DNA from 2 places in the Hydrogenoanaerobacterium saccharovorans genome. Region 1 is predicted to be linked to the other one. Evidence: riboswitches for the same ligand, from Rfam matches in the RefSeq annotation. Region 1 holds a riboswitch; the other holds the start of a gene.
What was found. Region 1 has a riboswitch for cyclic di-GMP ahead of EDD70_RS12300 (Spy0128 family protein). Riboswitches for the same ligand answer to the same signal wherever they lie in the genome.
Positions count from the first base shown of each region.

Region 2: linked by a shared signal. The riboswitch ahead of fliE (flagellar hook-basal body complex protein FliE) and the one ahead of EDD70_RS12300 (Spy0128 family protein) in region 1 are both predicted to bind cyclic di-GMP.

Region 1 covers NZ_RKRD01000003.1:1,555-18,515, forward strand. Annotated here, with positions in the region: partial or broken gene EDD70_RS12260 (transposase) at 212-373, shown strand; gene EDD70_RS12265 (DUF3888 domain-containing protein) at 1,974-2,453, opposite strand; gene EDD70_RS12270 (uroporphyrinogen decarboxylase/cobalamine-independent methonine synthase family protein) at 2,813-4,048, opposite strand; gene EDD70_RS12275 (ureidoglycolate lyase) at 4,051-4,473, opposite strand; gene EDD70_RS12280 (alpha-amylase family protein) at 4,470-6,650, opposite strand; gene EDD70_RS12285 (carbohydrate ABC transporter permease) at 6,655-7,479, opposite strand; gene EDD70_RS12290 (carbohydrate ABC transporter permease) at 7,479-8,351, opposite strand; gene EDD70_RS12295 (ABC transporter substrate-binding protein) at 8,419-9,747, opposite strand; cyclic di-GMP riboswitch class I at 10,147-10,232, shown strand; cyclic di-GMP riboswitch class I at 10,375-10,460, shown strand; cyclic di-GMP riboswitch class I at 10,600-10,685, shown strand; gene EDD70_RS12300 (Spy0128 family protein) at 10,754-16,615, shown strand; gene EDD70_RS12305 (glycosyl hydrolase family 95 catalytic domain-containing protein) at 16,741-16,961, opposite strand, start outside.
Region 2 covers NZ_RKRD01000001.1:1,246,410-1,263,370, reverse strand. Annotated here, with positions in the region: gene fliG (flagellar motor switch protein FliG) at 1-417, opposite strand, end outside; gene fliF (flagellar basal-body MS-ring/collar protein FliF) at 396-1,985, opposite strand; gene fliE (flagellar hook-basal body complex protein FliE) at 2,065-2,373, opposite strand; cyclic di-GMP riboswitch class I at 2,622-2,706, opposite strand; gene flgC (flagellar basal body rod protein FlgC) at 3,187-3,621, opposite strand; gene flgB (flagellar basal body rod protein FlgB) at 3,634-3,999, opposite strand; gene EDD70_RS05890 (class B sortase) at 4,012-4,857, opposite strand; gene EDD70_RS05885 (cadherin-like beta sandwich domain-containing protein) at 4,854-9,215, opposite strand; gene fliS (flagellar export chaperone FliS) at 9,358-9,732, opposite strand; gene fliD (flagellar filament capping protein FliD) at 9,754-12,591, opposite strand; gene EDD70_RS05870 (hypothetical protein) at 12,687-13,154, opposite strand; gene EDD70_RS05865 (hypothetical protein) at 13,337-13,963, shown strand; gene csrA (carbon storage regulator CsrA) at 13,960-14,193, opposite strand; gene fliW (flagellar assembly protein FliW) at 14,198-14,635, opposite strand; gene EDD70_RS05850 (DUF6470 family protein) at 14,744-15,334, opposite strand; gene EDD70_RS05845 (flagellin N-terminal helical domain-containing protein) at 15,370-16,356, opposite strand; gene flgK (flagellar hook-associated protein FlgK) at 16,391-16,961, opposite strand, start outside.

The DNA.
Region 1 (16,961 bases):
AAGGATGCAAGGAATCCCCAATTTTATTTGCAAGTGAAAATACAAGTATTTTCTATGCAACACCGCAAGATGTAGTTTCCGGCGGGTATTTGTACATTGTAGAAAGTTCGTTTTAGTTGGCACGCCAGCTTTTTACACCCAAGGGGTATTTTGCACCCCATTTGGCCTTTAATTAATCCAGTGCGCCATTGGCACCGATTTGGAGAGTAAAAAAGATGTTTTGGGCATTTGGGTGGGTGCCAGTGAATCGGCGAAATACTGGCTTAGCGTACTCAATGGCCTGAAGAATCGTGATGTGAAGGATATCTTAATTGCATCGGTAGATGGCTTATCGGGCTTTGCAGAAGCCATTAGCGCAGCGTTTCCGCATACGTAAGCCGCTTTCTTTCTCCCATAACATAATACCTCCAAAGTCAGTTCTATTTTACTGATTTTGGAGGTTTACACAATCTTTTCTGTGCTACCTTGGACTTTACACAAAATTTTACGCGTTCTCCGCTAGTTTGTCGAGGGTAAGCTATAAAAATTCCACATCAGGTGTTAGTATCATCCTTTATTCTAATGGTAAATAGTTATTATTTGCTAGTTGTACCTCTATAACCCGTTGGTTGAATTCTCCGCTGGACAGGCATCCATTTAACATACAAAAACACCCCAATCGTTATTCGGTATATCATACTGTCTAACGATTGGGATGCAGTCCACTTTAGGGGGGAGTTCACTATTTTCATTGTAATAGAGGCTTCCAATAATTCTGAGACAGCCTGAATACCGGACAAGGATCAAAAGTGCAATCTATTTGCAGAGTATTGTAATTTGAAACTTAAAAGACAATGAAGTCTTCTATAAGTACTTACCGCATCTGTAACATCTTCTTGGTGTTCCCGCTCCCGGTGAGTGTCCTAGAGGTCCACCCTGCATGTTTCCACATTTGGTACATGTTCTAGGTGAAGTACAAGTAGCATCTTTATAAGTGTGCCCCGAAGCATATCCTGAGGTTGTGCCACATCGTGTACACCTGCCGGGGCTAGTACAAGTTGCGGCAGTAAAGTTATGTCCAAGAGGCGATCCACTACCAGCTCCACATCGAGTGCAAGTACTACGATTTGTACAAGTAGCTTGAGTATAATTGTGCCCTAATGGGCTGCGACCTAACGAACCGCAGCGGGTGCATTTTTCAAAACTAGTACATGTTGGTGGGGTATAGTTATGACCAAGCGCAAAACCACCACTAGCACCACAACGAGTACAATGCGATCCATTTGTGCATGTTGCAGTTGTGTAATTATGTCCCAAAGCCGGAGATTTTATCAAACCACAACGTCTACATGTAGATGAAGCCGTGCATGTCGCAGTGGTGAAATCATGACCCCATGCCACACCGATTATTACTCCACAGTTCTTACATACACTAGGTGATGTGCAGGTGGCTAGTGTGGGCTGATGATTTGTGCAAACGTCAGCAGGAATTGCCTCTGATATCATTACGGGATTGCTTTCACTTGAACTGGATGTTAATTCCATCTCATCATGATCATGTGCATTAAGTGCACTCGTGGGTACGGTGGTAGCAACTACTAACAAAAATAATGACAGTACTGTGGCTAAAATTCTTTTTTTCATAGTTACACTCCTCTTTATTATTTGGGTATCAATTGTAAATATTTTACAATATTGTTTTTATATTGTCAATACAATTTAGCGTATTTATGCCTGCGTCAAGAGAAGTTCGCGAAAAGGGAATCCTGTAATATGAATTAAGTTGCTTTTTGCAGCAATGTATGAATAGATTGCTTACTAATATATGCTCTAGAGACAGACCAGTCCTCCGCATATTCCATAAGATAGGTGGTAACCAGCCGAAGGTAAGCATCTTCGTTAATAGCATCAGGTAATTTAATATAGCGGTTTATATTGGCGTTTCTTTTCATAAAAAATAAGACACCCAATGCAAGGAGTGTCTTAACGGCTATTTATTCATATTCACCGGGTATTCTTTTTAATGCAAGGCTTTTTAGATGGTCAGGCAAGGTATAACTTATAATGTGCTTAAATTCAGTTAATTTTACTTCTCCTGTAAAATCAGCAGAAAAAGTAATTTCATCTTTACCAATTGTAATATGAGGACCGATAAATGGCTCAGAAATGAATGTGATAAAACTTGTTGAATTTACTGAGGATATTTTTTTAACAGTAATTACAAAATATTGAACTCTTGGCTCAGTTGTAAAGTACTCACTATAAAAATCAATCGTCGCCTGTTCAATGTCATTTAAGTAGGTGTTTACTAAAGCCTTTTTGCATACTGATTGTGACTCATAACCTTGTTGTATTGTTGCCTGTACATTTTGATTTGAATGCCTTGTCAACAAAAAACAGGTACTGATAACGATAAAGATAAATATAACGATAAAAACAGCAGTTTTGTTATTCATTTTTACAATAGTAAACATTCTCACCTCCTCAATAAATTATATGAGTATATCGAGGTGGTGTATGTTTATTTACTAGGGTTAAAAAGTCAAGTAAAGAGCACTGCAACAAAATTTGCTTATCCGAACATACCCTTTGTCAGTTCAGATGGTCAATGTAACACGGTCTTCGTGATTGGCAATAGTGAACGGCGCTGGGTTGCTAAATCTACCGCAGCACCTAGGGCGGTGGTAACCGTTGCCCCCTTTGACACTCCACATGAAACATCCTGAGACGTTAGGCGCACCATCATATCGGAGGGAGGGGGGGATCGCCCAGCAAATTATTACTCAGCCCTAAAAAATCATAGCGCAAATTAAAATCATCGCCGCAAAGCAATTTATGGCTGATAATATTTTTCGCATTGCTCGCGAATAATTTCTACGTATCTTCGCACTTTAGTTGGATTGTTGTGCACGGTATAAACATCGCGCTGTGTAAATTCAACCACGCAGCCTGCGGCGGCGTCCAGCGTTTCTTGAATATGCGCACGCACGGCGGCTTCGTCCAACACCTCATCAACGCCGAGAAAATTGGGGCTGGGCTTACGGTGAAAAATAATATTGGTGTTTTTCAGTTCACTGCCCATCATCTTTTGGTCGCACCACGGCGAGACAGAAACTTTTCGCAGATTGGGAAGCGTTTTTACAAATTGCCATACGGCAGAAACCGGCTCGCAGCAACCATAAGAAAGCAGCCCAAACTCAGCGGCAATTTGCCGATAGCACGGAAAAATTAAGTCCTCGTACATCTGCGGAGAAATAGATACAGTTTCCTGCGAATCCATAAAGCCCCAAATTTCATTGAGACTTGGGTGAGGTTTTTCTGGTAAACAATCCGTAAAGCATTTGCTGCCCTGTTTGAGCAGCTCGAAACTTGTCGTGGAACATAGCAGACCGTTATCCTGCAAAAAATGGTGGTAGGCAATGTAATCATCAGCAATGCGCTGCATCATTTGGCTAAAAAGATCGGGGTAATCGGTCATGTTGAAAAACATATTTTCCATACCCATCAAATGCACAACTTTTTGCGTAGGTACCGCCTCTGGGCTGGACATCACCATGCGTACAGGCAGAATATCGCCAAAAGCATCCTCAGCAGCGCTGCGATAGCTTTCGGTGGCTTCATAATCTACCGACCATGTGCTTTTACCCAGTTTTTCAAAATCGTCTTCTAAATCCGCAAGCACATGATTAAAGTGATGGCCTAGGGTATGGCCATTGACATCAGTTGCCGTGGTGCGTGTGATATTGTAACCAAACAGATGAAAATCGGTCTTCCACTGCACGCCGAAATAAGGCGCAACTACCCAGTCGTCGTCAAAAAGCTCGAAATTTATAAAGTTGCGCAAAAGGTCCGTTTCAAGCTGGCGAGCGGTCGCATCTTGGCACTCCAACACAGGAAGAATCACTTCTTGCTCAAATGTGTCAATTTCTACATGCACAATAGGGCGACCGCGTTTGCCTGCATTGTGGCGTTTCCAATCCTCCACACGAGCAAGGTTGATGGGGCTGTTTGCCAGCTCCAATTGCTTTTTTGCAAGGGTACGCAGGCGCTCTTTTTCTTTTGCGTTCATCTTCAACCCTCCGTTGCACCTATAGTAATGGGCGCAGTAAAATTGTAAAACTCAGATGTTACTTCAAGATTTTCTGTGATTTGATAGAATGATTTTTCACTAAGTGTAATCACCTCGTGCCATACACCCTTTCCAAGGCAGACCGAAGTATCCAGCAAAAAAGCGTGTACGTCGGCAGGAGTTTCAGGCGATGCACACAGCAGCACTCCTGTTCCGGAAAGAGGCGTAAAGCTTTCCAGTGAATGGGGATGACATTCCAACCGCTGTGCCGCCTTGATTGAAACACAAAATACCGCGATACGCCATGGCTGCGCAGGCTCGGTAACTTTAATTTCAAAGCGTGGGTCGGGCGGATTTTCCCCAAAGGTGAGTACGGTACCAAAGGGAGCAAAGCTCTCCGGCGTAATTTTTAAAATTTCTTTCATACAATTTCCTCTTTTTTGAAATGCAAAATAATTTCCGCACTGCCTTTTTGAAATTCCACCGACACAATGAGCAAGTCACCTTGTGCGCAAGTGATGTTTGCACCGTCTGCTGTGGCACTTTGCAACGTCATGCCTTTGGGAAGATGCACAAAATACTGTTCCGTGGTGCAAGGCACGCCGGTAAGCGTAACGGTAAGTGTATCCGCGGCGGCATGGTATTCTTTTACGCTGACCGCGTCCATAGAAACGTGTCGGCTTGACGCAATCAGCTGCGGCACCTCCTGCATACGGTGCAGCGCGATAATCTGACATTCACCGATAGCAAGTGCCTCGCAGTCCAATGCGGTTTTGACGATGCCAAGGAATTTCTGCTGCCAGAAATCAAAAGCAAGATACGTTTGGTTTGCTTCAAGGCCAAGATTTTCAAGCGGCAGACTGCAAGCAGGAAGCGGCATAGTTGCAATACGCGCGGCAACACACCAACTGCCCTGTGCACCCTGCAAGTGAAATGCCCATAAGGACGAGAACGGGTGGTTGTTGTGCATGGTGGGAAAATCGCCTGCCATGTTGAGCGCATCCTCGAGCGAAACATCCTCCATTTCCACTGGTGTTTCATGGCTTTGTACGGCAAAACCGTGCAGCTTTGTCCATGTGTATGCCGGATATTCGAGCGAAAGCGGACCTGTTTCGGCGGTTTTGCCCGTGAGCGGCGGCAGCGTTTTGCGAATGACTTCCAGCTTTTCCGGCGTATAGGCATCGGTAGTGTCGCTGAGCATATACAGTTCGCCCGTTAGTGAAATCAGCGACAGCACGCTTTTTGCCCATGCAAGCTTTGTACGCACGCACACATGGTCGGGGTCGTTCAAAAACAGAATACGATGCGTATGAAACCAACGTGCAGATTCAAATAGCTGCATGCGAACGCCTGCCCATGTGGGGTTTGCATCCATGGAAATGCGGCAGGCATCCGCCACGCCGACTACCTCGTGCATTTCACCCCAACTGGCGAGATAATACACCTCGTCACCAAGCCCCTTTCGTGTGGCCTCCATGTAGGCGCGAAAACGTGCTTCGGCATCTTCGTTTGTCATAATGCCAAGCCGCACACACTCGTGCAAACCGTCAAACAGCAAGTGGCGGATGGCATCAATTTTGACGTAAGTGTAGCCGGTCTCTTTATATTTGCGAAAGAGCGGCTCCACATGCATGGCAAGGCATTCGGGCGAACAGGTGTATAGAAAATCAATCCACTCGCCTTTCAGCGGTTTACCATCGTGGAAAATTACATCGTTCGGATGATTTTCCGGGAACTCCGGATTGGTGATATTGGCATTCGTCCACACAGCGGGTGCAAAGCCTTTGTTCTTAATGGCTTGCACTATGCTGTCGTGACCTCCGGGGAATTTTGTTTTCTCACAGGTGAACCACCCCTCCGTCATTGTGCCTTTGGGGTTTGCGGGCAGAGGCATTTTTTGATATCCGTCATCTACTTGAATGTATGTAAGGCCGTAATCCTTGAGCTTTTCGTTCATAAACGCGGCGATATGCTCGATTTTGTCGATGCTGATGTCACGGCGATACGCCTCCCACGAGCACCAGCCTGCTACTGCCTTTTGATTGGGGACAAATTCCCAAGGTTTGTGATAGGTATATCCAAGGTGCTTGCGGTAATACTGCGGACGCAGATTGATAAACATTGCTTTTTGCGAAAAGCTAACTTCCATACGTGCGATGCATTTGCCTTCGGCAGTGGTTTCGATGCTGCTTGACAGCCAATGCCAATCGCAGCCATGCCAGTCCAGCAGCAAATCCCACTGTGTATCGTACATGCCGTTGGCACCGTGAATAAGTGGTGTACCAAGTTGCCCGAGAATGGCTTGCTCGGCCTGTGCACGGTGCGGGCGCAAATTGATGGCACCCGCATTTAGCGTAAAGGTAACGATTGCTTTGACCGGCACATCGCTTGACACGTAAATCTGCTGGCAATACTGGATACTTTGCATAGAGCCGTCCGAACCATGGCGAAAACCAATATTGTGTCCTGTCGGTATTTGCAGCGTAAGCACATCCATGCCGTTGTATTCATAGCGTAGTGTACCGGTTGCTTCGTCCCAATGGTGCAGGGCATGGGCAATCGGCGGTACTTTTTGTATGGGATGAAAATTTTTGTTGTTCATAGCATTACCCTTTCACCGCGCCAGCGGTCATGCCGGAAATCAGATATTTCTGGCCAAAAATATAGATGAGAACAATCGGGATGATATTGACAATCATCACTGCGCACACGAGGTTCCATGAGCTGATAAACTGGCTGAAATAGTTGTACATCAGCATAATCATACCCCATTTTGAAGACGAATTGAGGAAGTACAGCGGTACGATGAAATCGTTCCAGCAATTGAGAAAATTAATAACAACCGCTGTCATAGTAACCGGCTTCAGCAAGGGGAAAATGATGCGGTAAAACAGTTTGATGCTGCCGCAGCCGTCGATGATGGCGGCCTCGTCCAGTGTGCGGGGCACACCGCCGATAAAGCCGTAATAAATAAAAATGGTAAACGGGGTGTACTGCGCAGTGTAAAGCAGAATTGCACCTGCAAAGGTATTGATGAGATGTAAGTATTGCAGCACTTTCACCGTGGTAATGTAGTTGATGGGTGCCACAAGACCCAGCAGAAACACAATGTAAATAAAGCGGTTGAATTTGCTGCGGTTGCGTGAAAGCACAAAGGCCGCAAGTGAAGAAAGTGCAGTGGTGGCAAAGCACGAACCTACACAAAGCAGCACACTGTTAAAAAACGAGCGCACAAGCTTGTCGTCGCGCAGCACCTCAAGATAGTTTTCGGGATGGAAAGCAGTGGGCAGCTTGAGGCTCATCACAGCCGACTCGGTGACATCCTTAAATGAGTTGAGGATAATCATAGCGAGCGGCACGATAATGACAAGGCTGAGTATCCACAGCAATGCGCCGATGAGAAAGTCGGCTCTTTTTTGTTTTGCACGCATTATACATCCTCCTCATCTTTAGTATAAATTCGAATTACCGCAATAGAAATAATCGATAGTACCACAAACAAAATGGTATTGAGCGCTGTGCCGTAACCATAATCGCCCATAGAAAATTGTTTGAAAATTGTGATGTTGATAACTTCGGATGCGCGACCGGGGCCGCCGTTGGTCAGCGTGAAAATCACGTCAAACACCTTGAGGCCGGAAATTACATTGAGCAGCATATTGATGACCACAGACGGCATAATCAACGGAAAGGTGACGCGCTTGAATTTTTGCCACGCACCTGCGCCGTCAATATCACATGCCTCGTACATATCCTGCGGCACCCCCTGCAAGCCTGCAAGAAAAATAATCATATTAAAGCCTGCTGCCTTCCATACCTCAATGGCAACACAGGACCACATTACAATTTCGGGGGCAATCAGCCAGTTTTGTGCCAGTGCGCCAAGACCAGCCGCATTGAGAAAAAGGTTTAAAACGCCATGCTCCGGATGTAAAATCTGCTGAAAAACCAAACCTACAATCAGGTTTGAAATAACCATCGGCAGAAAGAAAATAGTGCGCAGTAAGTTGCGCGTTTTGATGGCGCGATTGAGTGCAAGTGCCAAAAGCAGACCAAAGGCACCCTTAAACAGGCTTGTCATCACTGCATAAAATACGTTGTTGCCAAAAACCTGCCACATGGATTTATCCATAAATATTTTTTTATAGTTTTCAAAACCGATAAATTTGATGCCGTCGCTCATTACATTCCAGTTTGTAAATGAAAAAAACAGACCAATGATACTCGGCAGCAAAAACAGCACAAAGAACACAAGAAACGCCGGCAGAACATACCAGCCTTTGTAAACTTTTTTAAGCTGCATAAGACTTCCCCTCTCTAAAAAGAGGCCGGTAAAATTTTTTACCGGCCTCCAACAAATTTACAAACGATTAGCTTTGTGCGTCAAACATTTTCTGACGGTCCGCGTCAATGGATTCGAGCACTTGTTTTGCAGTTTTGTTGCCAAGCAGCATTTCTTGCATGTAAACACCTACCTGTGTATTGTCCCAGTACAGCACACCGTATTCCATTTCCATGCCCTCGCCACCGGTTGCATTTTTCATCATGGCATTGCCTGCAGCAGTTGGATTGCCCGGTACATCTGTAAAGGATGGGTTGGATTGCAGGTCGGGGCGGCCTTCGTAATATGTTTTCAGGTTTTCAGCTTTTGTAAGGAAATCGAAGAACTGTTTTACATATTCGAGGTTTTTAGAATCTTTATACGCAACGGTCATGTTGCCGCCGGCACTGTGAGAATACATGTTGTTACCTGCGATGGGCAGGGGATACATCTCCCATGTTTCCGCTTTGCTGTCGGGATATTTCTCAGCAACTTCGTTCTGATAGGACTGATAGCCAAGGAAACCTGCCGCTTTGCCTTCGCCCAGTTGTCCATAAGCGGCATCCCAGGGATTGGCAAGGCTGTTTTGACCAAGGTAACCTTTGTCGTAAATGGATTTGAACTCGTTGAGGAATGCTTCGAATTCTTTAACATCGGCAAATTTCATTTCGTTTGCGTTCAGTTTTTCATAAAGATTCGGGTTTTTGCTGGCTGCATAAGGGCCGTAGCTGGACAGCCAAATGCCCCAGTGCCATGTGTCCTTGCCGGTTTCGTATACCGGTGTGATGCCTTTGGCAAGCAACGCGTCGCAAGCTGTGGCAAATTCTTCGGTCGTTGTGGGAACTTTAATGCCCATTTCATCGTACATGGCTTTGTTGTACAAAATGCCCCAGCCGTCTACGTTCCAGCGCATCAAGCCCATGATTTTTCCGCCAATGGTGGTACCTTGTTTTGCGTATTCAGCATAACGAGAAACCCACGCTTCATTCGAAAGGTCTGCAAAATATTTTTCAGGCATAAATTTCTGTGCACCTACGCCGCCGGACACCATGAACATATCGGGCACTTCACCGGTAGAAAGTTTTGTTTTCAGCACGTTGACGTACTGGTCATCCGGAATTACCTGCATATCAATTTTGATGCCGGTTTCTTCTTCAAATTTTTTGTTTAGGTCGTCATCGACTGTGCTGCCTTTATTGACCCAGTTTTGAGATACGACATAAGTAAGCGTAACCCCTTCTACCTTGCCGGATGCCTGTGACGAATCGGCATTGGATGACGAAATGTCTGTGGATGCCTTTGAACCGCAGGCAGTTATGCTGAGTGCCATTAACCCAGCCAGCGTGGCACTCAAAATGCGTGTTGTGGTTTTCATCATTATTCCTCCTTAAAATGTAGGTTCAGTTTTATGCCGAAAGAGTTTTCGGCTTTCGCTATATTCAGCATACTCTACCGCGCACAGAAAAGGAATGCACATTTACCCACAGTTGAGGTGGACAAAACGATACTGACGGTTATGAAAGTTGCATAGATACTTCGTTAGACAAAAACAATTTTCAGTATTATAATGACAACAAACTTTACCGCGCGGTGCTTGATCCTGTCAATATCTGCCGTAAAAAAAGCAGAGCGAATTCAGCTCTAAAATTCCTTTTGTATTTTGTGTAATTAAAATGACAAACAAATAGTAATTTGCCTATTGCTTTTTCTTGAAAAATATTCTATAATATCAATAATTCAGCAAATATAGGCTTACGTAAAAAGTTTATTATAAACAAATTAATATTGGCAAAGCCAGCGAAAGTTGGTGACGCAAAGCTGTGAGTCTAAAGCATAATTTGCTATGGCAGTCAAGTTGCAATCGTTGTTCCCCATAAATGGGAATGATGATTGCTTTTTTTATACAAATTTTAAACAATATCAAATTTGTATAGTTACTCAAAATGCGTTTAGTATCGGTTTTTGCAATACAGTATCTAATGAAACATTTAACTTTATTACAAAACTGAATAGTAGGCAAACCCAGCGAAAGCTGGTGACGCAAAGCTGTGAGTCTAAAGCATAATTTGCTATGACAGTCTAGTTGCAATCGTTGTTCCCTAAAGAGGGGGCGATGATTGTTTTTTTATACAAATTTTAAACAATATCAAATCTGTATAGTTACTCAAAATGCGTTTAATAGCGATTTATGCAATCCGGCATCTATGAAACATTTAACTTTATCACAAAACTGAAAAATAGGCAAAGCCAGCGAAAGCTGGTGACGCAAAGCTGTGAGTCTAAAGCATAATTTGCTATGGCCGTCAAGCTGCAATCATTGTTCCCCATAAATGGGAATGATGATTGCTTTTTTTATATAACTGATATATTAGGAGGAAACAACCATGAAGCAATCAAGACGATATTCGTTGAGATTACAGGCACTTATTTTAAGCATTGCCATAGCACTGACTTTTGCTTTTCAAGCCCTTGATGTAGTTGCAGTATCCGATGAAAATAATGAATTATCAAACGTGTTGGATTCGGGAGCGATTGATTCAGGAGAAGTAGATTTCACTGCTGCTGACCCGGCGGACTTGGGCTCGGGCTATATTGATTCAGGTATTGTGGATTTGAACCGAAACCAAGACCAAACGGCAAACTCTGATATTGTTCGGGACTTAACTTTGCATTACATGCTCAAGGGCAGCTCAGAGTTTTTGGAACTTTTGCCCCCTTACCAAATTAAAGATGGGCTAAAAGTTGAAAAATATCATGCCAAGTACAAATTTAAGCTCAATGATAATATCGATACTCAAACGGGAGAACCGCAAAGAACCCTAAAAAAGGGAGATTATTATCTTATAAATTTGCCTGAAAAACTGAACATCAAGAACCCAAAAGACGGAGATATTTTAGGCAACGCGAACGAACCGATTGCGAATTACAGCTTTGTAAAAACCGAAAACGGTACGTGGCAAATAAAAGTGACTTTTACCGATTATATCGATAACCCCAATGAGTTTGATATATTTGGTGAAATGGAATTTGATTTTGAACTTGATTTAAGTGCTGAAGAGGGAGGAACAACTTCAACAATCTCTATCCCAATTGATAATGAGAATAACGTGGAAATTGAAATAACCATACCCGAGCCCCAACCAAACGCACCTGTTTCCCTTACCAAAACAGCATCAAGCTACAATCACCTAACAAGAGAGCTTGTATGGAATGTAAAAATAATGCCAGAAACGGGTGTGTTCAGCGGGTGTGTGTTTACAGACACAATCGACAGAACTTACCTTGACCTAGCATCAATCAAGCACGGTAACATCACCCTTACTGAGGGCAAAGATTATACCTTTGACGATGCAACGGGTAAAATTACATATACGATTCCCGACGGACGTGACGGCAAAGATTATCAGAATATCACCATTACCACGGTTGCCAAAAGAGGCATCTATGGTAATACGACAGCTACTACAGTGCAAAATCAGGCAAACTTATCCGGCGGAACATCGGATGTTGACATTGATTCGAATACGGCATCCCATACAATTACCCCCGACTGGCTTAAAAAGAAAGGTTCATTATATCAAGGCAACAGAATAGTGTGGACGATAACTGCCAACAGTACGCGGCAGCTTATGTACAACGCCGTTATTACGGACTTGCTGCAGGCAGATGTTAAGCTGGATAAAAATTTAGTCTACCTAGGGAGCCAAAAAGTAACGATTTATGATAATGCCCATACACCTGCCGATGACAAAGAAATATATGGGGTGTTGGTTGCAAACAGTGACGGCACATCTCAGCTTAAAATTTACTTGCCGAGAGGGAAAGAAAACGCCTCTGATGCGGTACAAACCATTACACTTGTAACCGATATTGTTTTAATCAATGATTCACCTACGGAGCAGAACCAGGTTTACAGCAACTCCGCCAGCCTGGAAGCCAACTATGTAACCGATGGTGACGGTGAGGGCAGCGTGGAGACCGGTGATTTAAGCCAAATTGGCGTGTCTGTTCCCAATGTTTTTGTTGACAAAAGTCATAATGCGATTTTGGAAGAAGATAAACGAAATGGCACGATTACTTGGAAAATTTCTGCGGCGAGCAATCATTCTAGTTACGGCAAATCTCAAATAATAGATAGTTTGCCTAAAGACCAAGAATATATAGCGGATGAAATTTACTGGGGTGAGCAGAAGATTAACAGCACAACTGAGCCGAAGGCAGAAATAAGCGCGGATGGCAGGACATTAACCATTACTTTTAACAACCCCAATGCATTGCGTACACAGCAGAATTTTACGGTTAAAACCAAGATAAAACCCGAAATTTACGGCGATAACCTCAACCGCGTTTTTACAAACAAGGTGCAATGCGTTTTACTGGATACTGGGGGGAATGCAATTGCAGACAGAGAAGATACAGATATTGTTTGGATTCAAAACAGTGTTATATCAAAAACAGTGGGTAAATACAACGGCAACACCACCAAGGTTGGTATAAACCCTCGAGTAGAATTTAAAATTATCGTTAATAAAAATTTAATGCCCTTAAGTGATGTTGTAATAACCGATGATTTAAACAACATTGTTACGGAGTTTCGAAAAAACGGCGAATCCCAATTTACACCCGTTAACGGAGTAAAATGGACTTATGTGGCGGATACACTCAAAATTGTTAAAAGTAAAGGCGCGCGGGATAACCTTGATTTGAATGCCATTGCAAATGCCGCAACCTATCAAGACAACATTATTACCGTCAATTTCGGCAGTGGTGCAGCGGTGAACGATGAGTACACCATTACGTTCACAGCAGAAATAGATATTTTGAATACCCCCATCTTTAAAGAGAACGGTACGATTCGTTGCAGAGGCAACATTGCTGAAGTTACAGCAGTAGGGTTAAAGCCGGGCACGATTTCTACTCCGCCTACCGGTAACACCGAAGAAATCAAAAACGAAGTGCTTGGTAAATCCGGTATTACTTTGATTAAAGAACAACAAGTGCAATGGACAATCAACTTGAATCAACGGCGAGTTCAGATGGACAGCACAAAAGTGGTAGATGTTCTGCCCAAAGGGCTTACTCTGGACCCAACCTCCATTAAGCTATACAAGAACGTCATAGATACCGACGGTAATTTTATTACAGGCAATCTTGTAGAAGCAAAAGGGGAAGAGGTTACAAATTTTAGTTATACGTATTTGCCTGCAGAAGGTGAGGGGATGGAAGGCAGATACACGCTTACGGTAGATTTGCCTGACAACAAAACCGATTATATTCTGCGTTTTTCAACGGATTTTGATGACAGCCTTTTGGGTGATAATAAAAAAATTAACAACAGCGCTTATTTTGTAGGCGAAGTGACGGTGCCAAGTAATACCGATACAACTACAGTGACACTGTCCAGTACGGCGGGGGGCGGTTCAACAACCAAAACCTCGGTTACCGTTAATAAGCGCAGTAAAGATAACGACCAAAAAATAGATGGTGCTGTATTTGAACTGCACTGGCTGCCCAACGGGGGGATGGGTACGCCCGTATTGGTTCGTACGCTTGCCGCAACCAACGGTTCGGTTATATTCCGCGGGCTTACAAGGGGAGAAGTGTACACGGTGACCGAAAAGAGCGCTCCGAGCGGGTATTTACTCGATAACGCAGCCCCTGTTACAGTTTATGCACCATCCGATGGCACAGGGGATGCAGAGCCACTGGATTTTTACAATACACCTATCAAAACAGGCAGTTGGAAACCCGGAGCAATTAAAAGGCTGGATGGTAAAGGGATTATCCGCCCGTTCGATTTTGAAATTACGGACGGAATTAATGTAGTGATGACAGGTACCACAAAAAACAAATTATCCAACGGTGATTACACAGTTGAATTCACGTTGAACGACAATGCAAAAGCCGAGGATATTTTGAAGTTTACAGATGATCACATATTCGAAAATAATGATACGGAATACTTAGTAACCACCAAGACTTTTACTATGAAAGAAAAGCCTGCCGATCTCCCCGGATATGGCTTTGACAAAACCGTTCATACCTTAGTGGTGAAAGTATACAATGTCAAAGGGCGTGAAGCTTTAAAAGTTGTGGTTGAAGATGATAAGGGCAATGTGCTATCCGATAACGACGGCAGCTTTTTACCCGATAGAATGCCGAAATTTACAAACACCTACACAGCAAACGGAGAAATTCAGCTAAGTGCCGAAAAAAAGGTATTGGGGCATTTGCTTGCTGCAAAACAGTTCAGCTTTGAACTGTATGAAAAAACGAAAGACGGCGAAACCCTCGTTGAAACGGTGGGCAACCAAGCCGGACGCAATATGGAACACACAACTTATATAGGCAACATTGCGTTCAGTCCCATCGGGTTCACTCAAAAAGACGTCGGAATCAAAACATACATCATCAAAGAAAAACACACATCTCTTGCCGGATACACGTATGACCCATCGGTTTATACGGTAACGATTGAGGTGACCGACCAAGATAACGGCAAGCTTTCCGGCAATATCCTAAGCACTAAAAAGAGTGTAAACGGTGTAGAAACAGATGCATCCAACATCCAATTTACCAATACGTATATAGTTGCTGAAACGGATGTAATCCTCACAGCGAAAAAGGCTTTATCCGGGCGCAATCTGCAAAACGAGCAATTCTCTTTTATCCTCAATCAAACTACTCCCGATGGGGCTTTTATTAAGCAGATTAGCACGGTAAAAAACATTGGTGAGAATGTATCTTTCCCAAAGCTTACCTTTACACAAACTGATATTGGCAAAAGCTACTATTACCAAATGAGCGAGACAAACGACAGCAAAGCGGGGTACAGTTACGACAATGCGGTTTATAGTGTAAGAATTGATGTGAACGACCGGGAAGATGGTACGTTGAAAATTGCCCAAACCATTACCAAAGGCGACGGAGAAATAGCAACTGAGATGATTTTTAACAACGCATACAAAGCAGCAGGCTCAAGCCTTATTAAAGCTGTTAAAACATTGTCGGGCAAAGCCATCCCCAAAGAGCAATTTTCTTTTGCGTTGCAGCAAATTGATGTTACCAACGGCAATGCTTTGGGCGAACGAGTAATCGTAAAAAACGATGCAGAAGGTAATGTTATCTTCCCTATAATTTTATATACCGAAGCAGATGCAGGCAAAAGCTTTTATTATACCGTGCGTGAACTGAATGAGGGGATAGGGGGATACACTTACGATCCGACGGTATATACTGTTTGTGTGTCGGTTACAGATAATGGAGACGGAACGCTGAATACGCAGCAGGCCATTGTTACACCAGCGGGTAAAACGAGCATAGAGTTTGCCAATGCGTATAAAACATTCAATACCGCTGCGAGTATAGAGGGAACAAAAGTATTAAACCGTCGCCAACTTACCGAAGGGCAGTTCCATTTTGTTTTAAATCAGGTTACCGAAGCGGGCGAGCTTGTTCAAAAAATCCAGCAGGTGAGCAATGCTCAGAACGGTCAAATCAAATTTGATGATATCGTATTCACTCAGGCGGATATGGGAAAAACCTATTATTATCAGGTATCGGAAGTGGCGGATCAGAAAGATTCCGATTATCAATATGATGAGTCAGTATACCTGTTTATCATTGATGTGATTGACAACGGAGATGGTACTCTCAGCACAAATCAAACCATTAAAAAAGGCAATATTGATGTAGAAAAAGCCATATTCACCAATACCTATATCCTAAAAAGCTCGCATTCGAAATATACGGCAAAAGGCTCGGTGAGTTTGAGTGGAACGAAAGTTTTGCAGGGGGCAAAACTGACTGACAAAATGTTTCAGTTTGTTTTAACGGATGAAAACAATCAGATTTTGCAGACAGCTTTCAACGATGTTGACGGTAATGTTTTATTTGATAAGATTTATTACAATCAAAACCTTACCGGCAGGCACATTTATTCCATTCGTGAGATACAAGGCGACAAAGCAGGTATCACCTACGACGGTACAGAATATATTGTTACGGTTGATGTTTCGGATAACGGTGACGGCAGTTTAAAAATCGAATCTTCTATAGTGAAGATGATTAGCGGCAAAAAAGTTGACGCAGGCGCGATTGAATTCGTAAATCAATATCAAACAACAATGCGCTTAAATAACCCTGAAACAGGCGATTCATCATTTGTAATGTTGTTTGCTGTTGCCGGATTGGTGTCTTTTTCTGTTTTGCTGCTTTTAACCCGCAAAAAGGTGAAGCGTATGTAGCGCCATATGTATTTTGCGCAAACCCTACAACTTGACAAAGGCTGAGGTGATATCACCTCAGCCTTTGTGCTTATAAGGAAGAAAAAATGGGGGGAAAACAGTAATTTGCTTTGCTTATCTGTATGCTACACCATTCCGGAATCTAAAAAGTCAGGCTGATTGATTGGTTGTTTTTCTTTGTCTTCAATATTTGGTTTAACTTCAGGCTGAGGATTTAAAATTGCTTGTTTCGCTGCGGATAACGGGTCTACTTTTTTAAATGCAAATTCAGTTGCTTCACTGGAATTTGTTAAAACAAGAATACCGTCATTATTTTTTATCCCTCTGCCGTCCGGAGCTATTACTT
Region 2 (16,961 bases), on a different contig from region 1:
GACTGTTTGCGGATGCTCGTTTTGAATAATATTCATAAGGCTTTTGTAGTCTGCCTTGCGGATGAAATTGAACGCCTTTGTACGTAAAGATTTTGAAACACGCTCCATCAGCGAAAGTGCTTGCTGCTGACCAAAGGCTTTTTCAAGCACGTCTCTTGCGTATTCAATACCGCCCTCGGTCATAACCTTTTGCGTAACACAAAGTCCGTAGAAATCCTCAATTATTTCCTTCATATCCTCGGCAGGCAGGGTACTCATTTTGGATATTTCTAAAGACAAAACTTCAATTTCGTCTTCATGAAGGTATTTATAAACCTGCGAAGCATTTTCTGCGCCCAATGCTATGACGACAGCTGCTGCCTTTTCAACCGGTGTTAATGTTCTCACTGCCACAGCTACTCGCCCTCCTTCAGCCATGCTCTAATCAACGCTGCAGTAATTTCAGGGTTGGTTTGAGAGAATTCACGCACTTCATCGGTTATTGCATTGTCTTTCGAGCTAAACGCCTTAGCTTGCTCACGTAAAGCTTTGCGGTGTTCGTCAACTTCTTTCTGCATTGCCGAAACATCCAATTTGGGAATTTCAATTTCAGGCATCTCCTGCTCTGTTGTTTCTTCCTCTTTAACCTTCTTTTTGCGGGTAAGAAGCAGTATGATAGTGATAATCAGGGCAAGAACTGCTACTGCTCCCGCAATCCAGAACGGTTTAGACTGCAAGATCTTGTTAATTGCTCCGCCACTTGCGGGTACGGCGTTGCCGTTATCTATTATAAAGTTATTCACAGAGATATTTTCTGGTGCAACGTTAGCAGCTTTGGAAGCTGTTTCGATTAGCGCCTCTTTTTTTTGCGGAGTAAGATTGCTGTCTTTCACCGTGATGGCTATGGAAGCCGTTTTCAGCTGAGCGTAATCTTTCTCAATCTGTTGTTTTATGTAACTTACCAAATAATCAACATTTTTGGAATAGTCTACGTAGTCGAGCGTTCCGTCTCCATCTTGATCGACATACACGGGAATATCGGTGTTGTTTTCTTCACCCGGTACGCCTTTTGCCGCCTGGTTTTTATCCATGGCGTATTTTTCATCCACTTTTTGCTTAATCCCGTCTCCGTTTGTCTCGGGAACATACTGCATGTTTTCTGTTATCATACGGTCGTAGTCAATGACCACCGTAGCAGAAACCATTAAGTCCTCCGGACCATAACCGAGTGAAAGAACTTTCAGAACCTTTTCTTCCATTTTCTTTTCAACTTCGGCTTCAAATCCAAGCCTTTCTAAACCAAGCAAACCGCTGTCTTTACTATCTTCTGAAGATGCCATTTCTTTCATTGTCTCTGAATCAATGATAGTAACATCCTCGGGGAGTAGCTGGGGAACACTGGATGCTACAAGCTTTTTTATGGCAGATACTTTTTCGGGAGCCATAGTGTATCCCGGGAGGAGACTTAGTGATACTGAGCCTGTGCTTTTTTTCTTCTCTTCCTCCCACACGTAGGTACTTTCTTGCGGAACATTCAGTGTAACTACGGCGTTTTTTACACCGTTCATTTGTTTTAAGGTTCTTTCGATTCTATCCTGCAAATTCATGAGCAGGTATTGTTTTTTTTCAAACTCGGTTGTTGTAAAACCGGCATTGTTAGAAAAAATATCGAAAGGTAATGTGGTTTTCGGGTAACCCAGTGCCGCCATATCCAACATTGCATTACCTACCTGGTCTTTTGGCACCAATACTTCGCCCTCAGCGTTGCGTTGCACAGGAACCGATCTGCTTTGCAGCGCTGCAAAAACCTCTGCACTTTCTTCTGGGCTCATTCCCGGATATAAAACACTATAGGGAACATTTGCTAAATTAAACAGAACAGCAACAATGATTGCAAATAGAATAATACCAGCGGCAGACCCAGCAAGAATTATCTTTTTCTTTTTTGTTTGCTTTGCCCAGTATTCTTTTGTTGTATGAATTCCCTTTTTTACTTGTTCAACCATATTTCACCCAAACTATCAATTATGTATTTTGTGTTTCTGTCTTTTGACAAAAACAATAACGCAGGGCTACGAGCTCGTATCAAATCTGCATCCTCATAATTTCGTTATACGCCGAAACAGCTCGAGATGTAAGTTGAACTGTAAGCTCTAACGCTGTTGCAGCTTTTTCTGAGTTTATTACCACGGTATGAAGATCATCCGCCTGCCCCATAGCAAGCCTATATGCATCTTCGTTAGATTGTGCTTGTGTTTCGCGCAGATTGTTAATCGCTTCTTCAAATATTTGCTTAAACGGCATACCTGCACCGTTTTCGGGTTGTGTAACCTGAGCCGCACTTTTTTGAATGGGTTCAATCGACGGCATTTGAGAGATTGGTACGATAAACATGACTATTCCTCCATATTGAAGTAATAAAAATTCGTCAAATGAAAAAAAACAAAGAAAAAAGTTGTCACTATCATAATAATTTTTTATTACGATAATAATCAACTTTTCTTTTTTCGATACATATTCATTTGCATTTCCCCACCTAATATCCTTACTTAATTATTTAGAAGATATAAGGCAAGTTCTTTCATTCTAAAACAGTGCATACCAAACATAAGCACTTACAATGTATATAAGTACCGAAGTATGTAGGTAACTGGCTGTCATATTCCGAAGAACTTAGACCCTATAGCTTTGCGCAATTAACTTTCGTTAATCCTGCCTTTTTCTAATTTCAAATATTTTTCGTGTGCACTTTTTAAGCAAATCTAAAATTGATTTACTGATATAAGAATTCATGGACGCAATGCCTAAACCTGAAAACTATACAAATTATGTGCGCACTAAGCTGTCTATACTATTTACAAAAATAGCTGTTAAAAGAAATTATAAACCACAAAACAGCAAGTGTCAATATTTGTCGATAAAAATAATAAAAAAATGTAAAAAAAAATTTTAAATATAGCCACAATATATACATTTATTTTTTATTTTCTCTTAGATATCGCCAAAATAATGTATGTATTATACATATTTTATGAATATTGTTAATTTTTTATGGATTATATAGTTAAATTTTGTAAATGTAAATAATTACAAAAATATTTTGTAATTTACAAATTCTCTCACAATTTTTCACTAATAAACAAAATTATTTTAATAAAATCAAAAAAACAGATTATATTGTATAATCTGTTTTTTTATTATTGTGTATTATTTACCAATTTCAAGTGCTTTAAGGGCCATTGCTTTTACCACATTGAGGGCAGTGGTATTTGCTTCGTATGCTCTTGTTGCAGCCATTAAATCTACTTGTTCTTCTGCTCTGTTTACATTTGGCATCATAACATAGCCATCGTCATTTGCGTGAGGATGAGTGGGATCGTAAACAGGAATAAACGGATCTTGACTTTCAATAACTTCAGCTACTCTTACACCGCCCGAATTGATTTTATCCATTTCTCGCTCAAGGCTTTTACCGAAAGTCATCCCTCTCTCTTCAAAAACAACCTGTTTTCTACGGTAAGGCTCGCCGTTCTCTGTTCTTGTTGTTGAACTGTTTGCCAAGTTTTGAAGAATAATATCGGTACGAAAGCGCTCAGCTGTAAGTGCTGAACCTGCAATATTTAACGAATTAAGAAACCCCATTTTTTAACCTCCTTATTTCATTGCCTGATTGATGACGTAACGAATATTTTTAAACTGGCCTGTCATTTTTTGAGACAAGTATGAGTACTGTGCATAGGTCTTCCACAACTCGATTGTTTCTTTTTCCATATTGACATTGTTGCCGTCGGGACGAGAAGAAGTGTCCGAATTTGCATCAACTGTAGCTTGAAAATGATATTTACCTTTACCGCCTTCTGAACGCACTGCATCACTGAGCACATTTTGGAATGTGACTGTTTTTGCTTTATAACCAGGAGTTTCATAATTTGAAATATTGTCGCTGATAACTCTTTGCTTCATCCAAAGAGCGTCCAGACTGCTTTGCATTGCTTTAAACTCTATATTATTGTACAGCATGATTCTCCCCCTTTATTTTTCCGAAGCAAAATCAGGCTGCTTCGGGTTTGGATTATCTTTTAACTCTTCTGCCTCCTCCGCTTTTTTATCGGCAGGTAGCAGTTTTGCCATAACAACAAAACGTTGGTCACGGCGCTCGCCGTATTTAACGCTGCAGGTAGATAGGGTAAGTATCTTATCGTTGGGATAGATAGAAACTCCGTAATCGTAAAGAGACCGTGCCTTTGCCTCGTTTGCCATTGCAGTCAAACTGCCTCCATCCAAATCGGGGTTGATATATTCAAAGCCCAAATCGGTATAGAATACAGCAAAGATTTGCCACTCCATTTGTTCGCTGGGGATAGAAAAGAATATGCTGCGGTTCTTTTCGGCAAACTCTTTTTGTGCAAAACGAAACAACTGCGAAAATCGAGGCCCATCCGGGTTATCCTTTAAATCGCTGTGGCCATAAATAACCGTATTTGCAGACAGTGCTTGTCTGCTTTCGAATTCGGACGCGTAATCTGTGTAGTAACATCCGTAGATATCGTCCTCTTTCTTTTCGTTTCGCCGCAGATAATACATGTTGTTATTGGACTGCAGCACGCTGTTGTTAATATCTGTGTTGGGAATTTGCAGCCAGCCAACAGTATCCTCATTTTGGCCGTAGGCATGCTGCAAGGCAAGAGACACCTCGTAAAAGCTATCATCTGCCTCTGAGCCTGTCGGCACCATCGGCCCGCGAATATCATTAAACACAACATTTACAGGTTCTGTGGGCTGTTCAGCAGCAGGCGCGTTACCCATAAAAATGTATGCGCCCGCTGCAACTGCAGCAAGTACTAATAAAACAAGAACAGAAATCAAGACTTTTCTCATGGCTGATTTCCTCCTGTATTCATCTTTCCGCAATTTTTACCTGTATCTGGATTAATGCGGCTTACATTACCGATATTGTCACTTGCTTTACCGCTTGCACCACTCTTATTTTCTGAGCCAGCTACAATTCTTATTGTAATAAAATAGGTTGAAAAATGGTCTATCTGAACAGCAAATGTACCCTTTGAATTGGTATTGAAATAACCGTAATAATCAATTCTATCACGTTCTTTGTTATAATAATGCCAATACAATTTTTTGTTCTTATATTTTTGACCAAGACTTAGTGTAAAAACAGCAGGCGCAGGCAACTGACCATGATGCCTAAAATAGACCATAACCGGTTCCAGCTTATCGTTTGCTGATTTTTCATCCATAATATCGTAAATCGCATCTTCATCCGGCGAAGTAAACGCCATTGAAAAGTCGTACACTTTTTCATGCGGAATCAACTTTTTGATATCACGCGCTTTAAACTGCAATGAATAATCGTTGCCCACAAAAGTAATTACTTTTTTCGGATACTTTTTGAGTTCGTTGAATACTTCAGCGGATACTATTGGGTATTTTGTAATATCCACTACAATATTGTCGGAACCTTTAAAATCAATTATATCCGGCGTAATGGGTTTTAGCAAGCCTTGCTTTTCCTCATCACCGCGGAAAACATTGATTTTATATTCTTTCACCTTAGTTTTATCGGGTGATGTAACCTCAACGGTAAAATTATTCTCGCCGTTTTCGATTGCTTCAGAATAATCTCCGTCGTCATCACCAATTTCTTTGGTACCCGCCAGCACTCGAACCTTCGCCATTCTGTCATCGGCACGCGGAATAATATCGACAAACGAGGTCTCATCTTTCACCGATACTTCGTATGTGGAAATAGATGGCTTAAATTCGGGCGACATGTAGCCTTCTTTAACTTCTAAGCTGCGTAGGTCGGCATTACTGCTTTTATCAATTAGGTTTTCGTTGGTCAATTTCACATTGTAAACGCGCTTATCCGTACCGTTTTGTGCGATAACCTCGATGTTGATTTCGCTGTCGACCTCTACAACATCAATTGCTTCAAAGGGCTTGCCGCTTTCAGCTTTTTTGCCGTTAATTTTAATAATTGCATAGGGGTGATTGGCTGTAGCAGTCACAACAACCGATTTACCTCCATCTGCAATAGAGCCTTTATAGTTTTGTTTGCTTGGTACAAAAACAGGCTTAAACTCTTTGAGCCCTGTTATTGCTAAACTTTTCAGCAGGTTATCGGAGCTGGGTTTCGCTCTGGCAATATCCAAGAGATAAGTTTTCTCTGTTTTCTGATCTTCGGCTGTTACTTTAACTTCAAACTTTGTTATGTTAGGATATTTTTCCAGTTTATAGGCACGGCTTTGCTCGCCGTTTTTAATTCTTTTGCCGTTTATAGTAATTTCGTGCGGTGTAGCAAAAACTGCCTTTGGTGTAAACATAACACTTTCCGACTCATAAGCGGTTGGAACGGTATACTTCATAATGTCGGGATAAAAATCGTATTCGATATTCTTTTTGTTTTGATCTACAATATCCAACGAAGCAAGTGCAGCTTCATCGCTCGGCAATTCCCTTACGATTTCCAACTCATAAGTGACTACTGTTTTTTCGTCTTCTGCCGTCACTTTGATTGGAATAGTAAATGCCGGTTTTTCATCTGTACCGCAATCCACAGGTATTTTTGCCGAAAGAACATCCGGTGTAAGGTCTACCCATTGTTTTTGCTCATCGCTACTTTTGTGAATATCTCTTGCCTGAATGGAACTGACGGTGTTGTCGGTAGGTTTTGTTTTAATTTTAATGCTATCGGTAGCATAGGGGATGTTCATTTCGTAAACCAAAGTAGTTTTGTTGAACTTTGGCGTAAAAGGTATGGGCTTTTCGGCATTATCTGTGATAACCAAATCGTCCAACGTAGCAATTGTGCTTGGGTCTAGCCGACGTACCGCAACTTGATATTCGGTTTTATAGTCGCTGTTTTCCGCCGTGACCAACACTTTAATATTGGTAGGGTTAACACCTTCACCATACCCTAAGTCAATTAAATTTTCAGTTTTGCTGAATAAATTTTCTTTTTTTGCTTCGGGACTGATTATTTCGGCTTTTGCCTCAATAAAATTGGGGGTAGCCTCAACCAGTGCCTGCTTCACTCTGTATGGCACAGATATTTCATAGCTTGTTTTATCGCCCTTAAAGCCTGTCAGCAAATTTTTCATCGTCTTATCATTGCTGTCTGAAACTTTTAGTTCTTTCAGTGTTGAATCAATACTCTTATAAGCTCGTGTAATTTCAAGTTTATAAATCATTTTTATGGATGGATTCTGTGCCGTAGTTGTAAGGCGGACTGTAGCAGTATCGCCCTCGTTAGGCAACTTAATTGTAATTTTGTCTCCGCTTTTAACCGTAGATGGGCTGCCTGGATTGCCGGAATCCACAACCGGAGTATCACTGTTATATTCATAAATGATTTCGTAGCTTATATTTCTGTCTGCTTTTTTATCATTTAAAACAGGGGTTAAAGTTACCTGGTCTGTATCTCTAAAAGGGACTTCTACCTGATATTGGGTTTTTTCCGGTGAAAAACCGTAATCGAACTCTTCGCCCTCTATCAAACCAAATAGCTTACTGTTATTACGGCGCATGGTAAGCGATGCAAGCGTAGCATCCTTACGCGGTGTTGAGTCTTGCACAGAAATAATGGGGGTTGTAATTGTTTGGTATTTTTCTATCTTACCGCCAAAGCCTTTGCAATAAAAATCGAAGACGATGCGTGTGCTACCCTCTTTCGCAGCTACGATTTCGAGGTCAAGGCTGCCAACTCCCTTAGGGTTAGGGTTGTTAACCTTGGTGTTGTAAACATAAGCAGCAGGCTGCCCATCTAAAAATAAATCCAGTACTTCGGGGTCATCACAAGAAATAATGACATACTCAGCAGCTGCATTTTTTTCGCCCATATACATGGTGGAATAAAAACGATAAGGGAGTTTAGTTTTGTCTGCACCGGACACCGAGTTATCGTAAACATCCATATTTTTAGGTATATTTTCAATTTTATCGGGGTCTTTGGGCGCAATGTCGGTAGGGTCTTGCCCGCCAACTTGCTGTGTTAGCAGTTTAATATAGGCAGGTCTGCCCTTGCCTTTTACTATAATTGGTACGTCTGCTAGCGCCTCAACCGGCTTGCCGCTATCATCTAAAACTGGCTTTCCGTCGATAAGACATGTAATTTTGGCTTTTAGCATGCCTTTTACATCGGATTCTTGCTTATGCACCTTTGCACGTGTCGTTTTTATTAATTTGTTTTGATCATCGGTACTGCCGTCGTTATCAATTTTTTCAATTGCCGCAGCTCCGTAGGACTCGTCTTTATTGGGCTCCCATACCCAATCAATATCAAATTTTGCACCAAAATACGGCACCTCGGTTGCCAGTTTAAAATCGGTGGTAATCCAACTGTAATCATCATTTTTATTGAGTATAACATAGTTTCTTTTTGTAATATCGTTTACTACCGCTTTTGCGAGCTGATCCGCAGCGGCTTTCGCAGTCCACACACGCAAAATCATCGGGTTGGATGGAGCCGTGCTGAATACAATTTCGTAGGTAGTGTCTTTAGTAACTTTATATTGTTTTTTCTCCGGATCAGAATTGGGTATTACAGTACCTTGTTTGGTGTAAAGCAGCAGTTTGATGTCGGTTTTTTGGCTCCCAGAGCTGCCATCCCAAAAGTTCACCTCAAGTGGCTTAGGGTCTCTTCCATCTGGTACTCTTTGTCCAGATATCGTTGCACCGGAAACATAGCGCGAAAAAGCACCCGTAGGCGTACCCACAACCTCAAAGATTACGTTGCCTTCGTTGCTTTCCTCATCTTTTGCTTTAATTTTGATGCTACTCTTTTCAAGGATTGCCATACGGCTTTGGCTTGTTACGTCGATTGCCATAGCGCCGCCGTTCCAACTCTCTAATGCCGTGCCTGTAGCAGTAATGGCAAAAAAGTTTGCTGTTATGGAATACGACGCCATGCCTGAACCTGCAGCGCCTTTTTGGGTGCTAAAGCTTTTTGTAGCGTTATTATAGATAATTTTATCTGTTACAGCTGTACCGCTTTTATCTTGAATAATAAACGGAGGTTCACCAATGGTATACTGGGTTGATGTGCCTATAAACACTTCTGCACCGTTACCCTCGATTACGTCGGCAGCCGTTGCTGTTTCACTGCCTATAAACCTTACTTCGGGTACATTGGATGTAATGGCTGCCATTGTTTTAAACGTTGCATCGGGAACGGTAAACACCAAAACCAGTGCCAAAAAGAAAGCTAAATATCGTTTCATAATCTATCCTCCCCGAATTTCATCGGATATTCATAATTATCTTCAATCTTTAAATCGACACTTTCCTACAAAAATTAAGGTAAAAAGAAAAAAGTTCTGCAGCTGCAGAACTTTTTCTTTTTAAAACAGGCTTGTCAACAAATTACTGCTGCATACGTGAAAGCCTTTCGCCCTGTGCAAAAGTATCCTTTAATTCAGACACCAGCGGTAAAATTTCTTCGATTGGCTGGGTATCTTTTTTTAAGTTACTTTTAATAATCTGTTCATTAAAAAAATCATAAAGACTTGAAAGATTGCTAGAAACTTCATACTTAAAATTCAGCGTAGATTTCAGATAATTAATGATTCTTTGGCATTTTTGCAAAGAGGCATTGGTACCCTCAATATCTTTTTCGCGGATACAGTTGACCGCTCTGCTTAACTGATTGATAATCTCTTCATACAGCCGAACCACCATTTCGCCTTGTGTCATTGTCATGACAGACTGCTGTTTATACTTTTCATAAGGATTCATCATGAAATCTTCACCTCGTTTTTATCATGAGAACTGTTGCGACAACCATGAGCTTTGCTGGTTCATACTGGCAACCATTTTCTCCATTGCGTTAAATTGCTTCCAGTACCTTGCATGCTCTTTTTCATATGTCCTTTTTAAATTACTGATTCTGTCATCAATACTTTTGAGCTGTTTGTCAAGGGAACTGGTCTTATCAAACTGTGCACCTTTGATACCTGCAAGGGCAACCAACGAACCGGGTGAGCCGCTGCTTGCTTTTGCCGTTTTATCAATGATATTGTTGAGTTGTTTTGCCAAGCCATTTTCGGCATTTGTAAAAAGTTCTTGTACTTGTTCAGGATTTGATGCCAACGCAAACTTGAACGCCTCTGGGTCGCTGATAACCAATTGTCCTTTATCTTTCCAGTTAGTAGAGGTTGTAATACCGATTTCATACAGTGCCATACTTGCAGAATCGGGTTTTTGATAAAGAGACATGCGCATATCGCTGAGGAGTCCCGATATTATATCATCTTTTCGAACAAGGCCGCTCTTTGCTTTTTCTTCCCACAGCTCAATCTCTTTTTCGCTCATCTCTTTTTTCTGCTCTGCAGTAAGCGGGGGGTACTGCTTGTAGTCGGCAGGGGCATCAATCAAGCCATTTAGCTTTTCGATAAGCTTGTTGTATTCGGCAACAAAACTTTCAATTCCTTTATAGATTTGTTCTGTGTTGCGTGTGGTATTTACATCAATCTTTTGTGTAACATCGCCCGTTTTATTGAATTCTTGAAGCAATTCAATATTTAAGCCGTCAATCGTAAAGTTATTACTGTTACGTACAATTTCAGTGCCATTTACACTGAGAACAGCATTTTGACCAGCTGCTTTCGCTGTTGCAACAGCAGTGCTGTTAAACTCCATACTACCTGAGCCAAACAGCTTTTCCATAGCCGCCTTACCTGCTGCATCTGTACCTGTAACAGAAAAGTTACTAGCACTCACACTCATAATACCCAGCGTACCCATGTTTTCGTCAAAGACAATTGTACCATTTGAACCGAGTGCCGCTGTTAAACCCGCTTTGAAATCTGCAAAAGTTGTATAGCTGCTTAAATCGATTGTTTGTGTACCAATTTGTATGATACCGGAAGTCATGCCTAAATCGCTCATCAATGTTGTGTCTGTAGCACGTTGGTTTTGGTCTGCAGTAAAACCAAGTGCTGTTGTAATGGAACTGCCCGCATTTTCTGCTGAAAATTCAACATTATAACCTTTTGATGCGGTTAAAGTAACTTGAGAACCGTTTAAACCTAATTTTATATTGGCGTTTCCGTTTGCATCAACGCCTGCCCTCTTTTCAAGCTCGGCGTTAATATAGTCAACTGCCTCTTGCGCAGTGTAATCAGTTTTATCTGTTTTTTCAGGTAATGAAATGGCAACTGCTGTACCATTTACAGTTACTTTAAAATCACCACTTTTTATATCGGTAAAAGCCGTGGCATTTTCAGCATAAATTTTCTCATTTTTTAAAGCCATACTTACAGCACTGCCGCTGCTGCCAACACCGAACATAGAAGAAAGCAGGTTGCCGACATCATTCTTCATTTCAATGCCTATACCGGCACCCATTGTCTTAGATTCTATCGTAAAACTATTTTTAAGCGAAGAATAGGATACTGTTACGCCTGCTTGACTGGAGTTGATTCGGTTTATAACAGAAGAGAGCGTATCATTACTCGAAGCTTCAAGCGTTGTACCGTTGATGGTAAAGCGGTAGGTACTTCCCTGCAGTTGTTGACCGAAATTGATGTCAGCCAGTCTCATATTCAAATTGATTTTATTGGATTGACCGCTCTTCAAACCCAGTATAGAACTATTGCTGCCGCCAATGGTAACTTGACGACCTTCGCCTGCAATAGTACCTATCTCAATGCTTTTATCTGTTGTATTGAAACTAACAGTAATACCGTTGCCGAATGCCTCTTTAATAGAGTTTTCGAGGTTCTTTGCAATATATGCTTCTTTTGTGTTTTCTACCGCACCTGCAACAACCTCATCGCTTAATACAATGGTTTTTTCTACGCCATCCAACACGATATTTATTTTTGGATTTGCCTTTGATAGGTCGATTTTATTTATCGCACTCACAGAACCTGTACCAAATTGGTTGTTCTTTAAACCAAGTACTTCCATCCCCTCAGCAGAGCCATCAACCTGAACTGTTTCCTTTTCATATCCGGCTTGGGCTTGAAAAACCAGTTTTCCGTCTACCAAGGATGCAGCTACTTTGCCGTTTAAACCGGTAGCAACAATTCTGGAATTAATTGAATCAACAATTTCTTGACTTGTTTTGCCTGCGAATTCATTGGCAGTAAATGAAATAGTTCCAGAGGTGCTACCTACTTGAATGGTAACCTCATGTTTTATATTTTTAAATTCATTGAATACATTCGAATCAATTACTCCGCTGAGGTTGGCAGTAACTTGATGTGTAGACTCCTCTTTGTAAGCTGTTGCAAGCTGCTTAATGTTGTCGATAGTAAACTTGCCTGTAGCTGCATCGTTGGTTGCACTTATTTTTACAGCATCTGATTTATAGACCGCAGACATATTGTTAAAGAAAGAACTGGATATTAGGTTGCTCTCTGGTTTTGAAAAACTGAAAAAGTTCAGCTGAAAATTACGAAGATTGGATATTACATCGCGGTAAATATCTTGCTTCCACAAAAGCTGCTGCTTTATTGAGTTTTGCTTGTCAATCTTTGCTTTCGTTCCTGAAAGCATCTTTTCCACCATAGATTGTGTATCCATTCCCGAAACAAGACCTGAAAGACCTCTACTCGACGCACTGTATCCGGTGGCAAAAGGGCTAATTGCCATATTATATTCCTCCTTTATCACATCTATCAGATAAATTAAATTATGTTCTTATACTATATATCGGCTTAATTCGATAAAACTAGAGTGTTTTTTAATTATTTTTTAAAATTTAAAAAAGTTCCCGATTCATACGTAGGATTAACTGTATTTAGATATTTAGCAATTTTAGGTGTATTGTTCGTGGACTTTATGAGATTTTCTAACTCGGTTTTTGATTGCATAAGGCGTGCCATAATTTGCGGTTCAATATTTGAAATACGGTTGATTACGGAAAAAACAGTTTGAGAAAGGTCGAATACGCAAAGAAGATGCTCGGGTAAATCGTTTCTGGCACATTTATTTTTGATAGCCTGCAAAAGAACACTTGATGTATCTTGTTCGGCCGCTTGTGCAATCTTGGCATTTATAGCATCTATTTTTTCTATAAGTTCTTCTCGGCGGTTAAAAAATATCTCCATTTCTTCAATGTCGCAATCAAGCATTTGGTTTGTAGTTTGCTCATAGCTTAAAAACAGTTCTTTCTTTTGATGCAGCAAATCCATCGTAACTTTAATTTCGTTCATATTAACCTACCCTTCTTCGGCGAAATAAAGTGTTTATTCAAATTCTTCGCCGAAAGAAAATGAATAATAAGAAATACTAAATTGTACTAGTCAAAATGCCGATTATGTAATATGATAGTAATAATACTTAGCAGACCTTGCAAAGCAGGGATGCTCCAATTTTGAGAGGAGCCTTTCATAATATGTATCCCATTTTTCTTGACGCAGTTTTAAAATCAGAAGACGGTGATCTGTTAGAGTACGGTAGCGTCTGTATTCCGCCAGAAGGTAACACAGTTGACTTTAAAAATCAGTTTGTTCCATTACTTAAATTAGAAACACCGGTTCAGGTAACTTTATTGCTTAACGGCGTGGAATCGTTTTGCTTTAAGGGGTTGGTTTACTTGTCATCGGGCAAATTACTGCGAATTACCTCAATTTCAGATGAACTTTTGACCAAAGCCAGAAAAATTTTTACAGCCAATGTTTGTTTGCATACAAAAATAGCACTATACGAGTACAAACCGTTTTTTTCATTCTATCATGCACCCAAAATATCTGGAACGATATACTACCTCAGCGAAGATATTATCAAAATTTTGTCGATTGAGCAGATAGATGTTGGGCAAAAGCTGATGATCAACCTTACCGCGCCGTTTATTTTCAAACAAGTAACAGCCGAAGTAACGGAAAAAAACCGGTTCAGCTCACTTGCAACCAGCTATTTGTGCAAGGTCATAAATATGTCATCATCCGCCGTCAAACATTTGCAAGATTATCTGGATGAACTGAGCGAAAAAGAAATAAAAATAGAAGATGCTCAATTTTAATCGGTATGTTTGAGACTGTTTATAAATTCCAGCAGATTATTAGAATCCACCTTATCTGCCGCTTGGCGGTTGCTCTCGATAGTAAGATACAACTCCTTGCGGTAGATTTCTACATTTTTGGGTGCTATAATACCGAGACGCACCTTATCACCGTTTACCTCGGTTACAACAATCTCGATATCTTTGCCAATCATCAGTGATTCTCCGATTTTTCTTGATAAAATAAGCATGTTCTTACACCCCTTTCTCTGAATTGAAGAGAGGAGTACGAATGGAATAATCTTGATCTAAAATCAACTGTGCACCATTCATTTTTTCCGGATGAATGAAAATAGGGCTTTTTAAGTTTACAGTAGATTTTTTAAAATCTGGCGCGATAACCGCGATTACCCAACATTCCAAATTATCACCGGTACCGGCTCGCATTGCGAGGCGTGTTGCAAGCGGAACGGTAGGTGCATAATCGGTAAAAATATCGGATGGGTTTATGACGATAAAACAAACATCTTTTTCTTCTGCGGATTGCAGCCAACGGATACCATCGCCGAAATTTTTATCTGAAAGCAGCACATAGTTAGAAAGATGTTCAAAGCCGTAAACAGGTTGTACAAAATGGATTAAATCGCTCTCATTAATCTCTACTGTGCCAAAATCTCTTGTTTCAATTTTCATTACAAAATTACACACCTTTCGGGTTAATATGCACAAATAAAATAAAAAACGAAAAAGACAGCTATGCAAATATGGTTTGATTGCATAGCTGTTTTTAATTGAGAAAGCCTATTTTTCTTCTTCGTAATTTGGGTTTGCACTGGGTGGGACATAGAATGGTTCCCCCAAATATTCAATATTAACTTTTGGATACTGTTCTACATTAAACAGCACTTGCCCAGGTATAAATTCCATGGTATTTTTCAAGACTTTTGCATCAAAGTGGAGTTCTGTTGGGGTATATTCCATATTTAGCTGGTTAGGCTGCCAAGAAATATCCGCCCCTACTTCAGGCAAAAACTTTAAGTAAGTTGTTCTTTGGTCAATTAGTTTTGAGTACATAATGTCGGGCAAGTTTGCACCCTTATGAATTTTAGCCATTTGGTTGCCTATTTCAGCATATTGAGCGGTAGCCTCACCGGCTGCCCTATTCCCCTCTGCCGCAGCGTCTGCATTTAATGCGCGCGCAGATTTAAACCCCAAACTTTTGCGAGCCTCAAACGTATCAATATTCACTTTGATATTTTGAGATTTCATCGATAGATTTGAAGGAACACGGCGGATGGTAATCTCCGGTTTAGGCTGCCTAATCTCAAGCCTCGGTCTTTCCACTTTCATAGTAATCTTAATTGGAATATTTGTAATTTTCAAAAGTTGCATGGTAACACCTCAATACTCATAAAATCGCACAAATATTATCGCATAAAATCAAATATTGAAGGAGGAATAATTTTGGAACCTAGTTGTAAAGTAACCATCCAAGCCATGTCGTAAGATTTATTGTAGATGGATTCCTCTTCAAGAGATACACCTTCCAGCTTTTTCTGGGCTGCTTTTAAATTTAAAATGTCGCTTTCGATTCGATTTGCATTATGATCCAAAAAGTTATCGCGGTTGCCTATATCGGTAATTGAAATGAGGAGGTCTTTTGTTTTTGCTTTAAGGTGCTCCATAGTTTTTCCTACCGAATTGACATTTCCGGTACGCAGGTCGTCTGCTATTTTATTCATCATGCTGATGAGGTTGTTGGGGATTGTTTCTCCGTCAATGACAGTAGAACCATAGCCCAGTACATCAACGCCGGAGGTTGAAATTTTGAACGCAGATTTGGTATCCACGTTTGAACCAACCATAGTAAGACCTAACCCGATATCAAGATAAACACTGTTGTTTTCATTAAAAAGAGCCGGGTCATTGGTGGTATCAACCTTTACACCATTAAACTGCAATTCACCGTTCACGATAGAAAACGGAGGGGTGTCATTGTTGGATGCTGAAAACAAATATTTATCTCCGTATTTGGCATTTGCTAGCTGCAGTACCTCTTCTTTCAAATTGTTGATACTGCTTGCAAGAATTTCACGTTGTTCGGGAGAAGTGGTGCCCGTTATACCATGAATTACTTGTTCTTGCACGCTTTTTAGAATATCACTGACTGACATCATATTGCTTTCTGCCGAAGAGAGCTCACCTTTTGCATCGCGGATATTGGTAAGAAATTGTTCGTTGCTCCAAAGTTCATCACGTACTGTATAAGCACGAGCAGCATCGGACGTATTTTCAGAAACGAGATTATATCTTCTTTCGGAAGTAAGTCTCTCATTTGATTTTGCCAAGTTAGAGAGATTTCTGTTCAAGTTTCTCAAATAGGATCTGGTTAATGAGTTCTGCGTAATTCTCATCAGTTCTTCAATCCTCCATATCTATTAGTTCTTATTATCTACCTACAAGCCCGGTACGGTTAATCAGCACATCCAGTGCTTCATCTAAAGTGGTCATCAGCCTGCTCATTGCCTTATAAGCTTTTTCATAGAGCATAAGGTTGGTACCCTCTTCATCAGGGTTGATACCGGACACCGCGTCTCTGTTTTCGATTAGGTCATCTGCAATTGCAGCTGTTGCCTTCAGGCGGTCGCTGTGGAAAGTAGATTCTTGCCCGATTGCAGTATTATAAAAGTTAACATATTCACCAAATGTGCCTTTAAATTCGCCAAAGTCAATTTCTGATTTAAAATGGTTCATTAAAGCAAGAATATGCTGATTGTTTTTTTCACCGCCGACAACACTACTTGGCGGAATAATGTAACCCGGATTGTCATTCCAAATATCGGTTACCGTAATGTTACCAGCTGTAATGGTACCGTCGTTGCCGCCCTGCATTAAAGTTTTAAAAGTTCCCCCTGTTTCGGGCACCGTCTGGTTGTACAATTTGGCAAATTGCTGCGCAAAAGCATCAATTTTGTCTTTAAAATAAGGGATACCCTTTGAAAAGTTTTCATCACCTTTT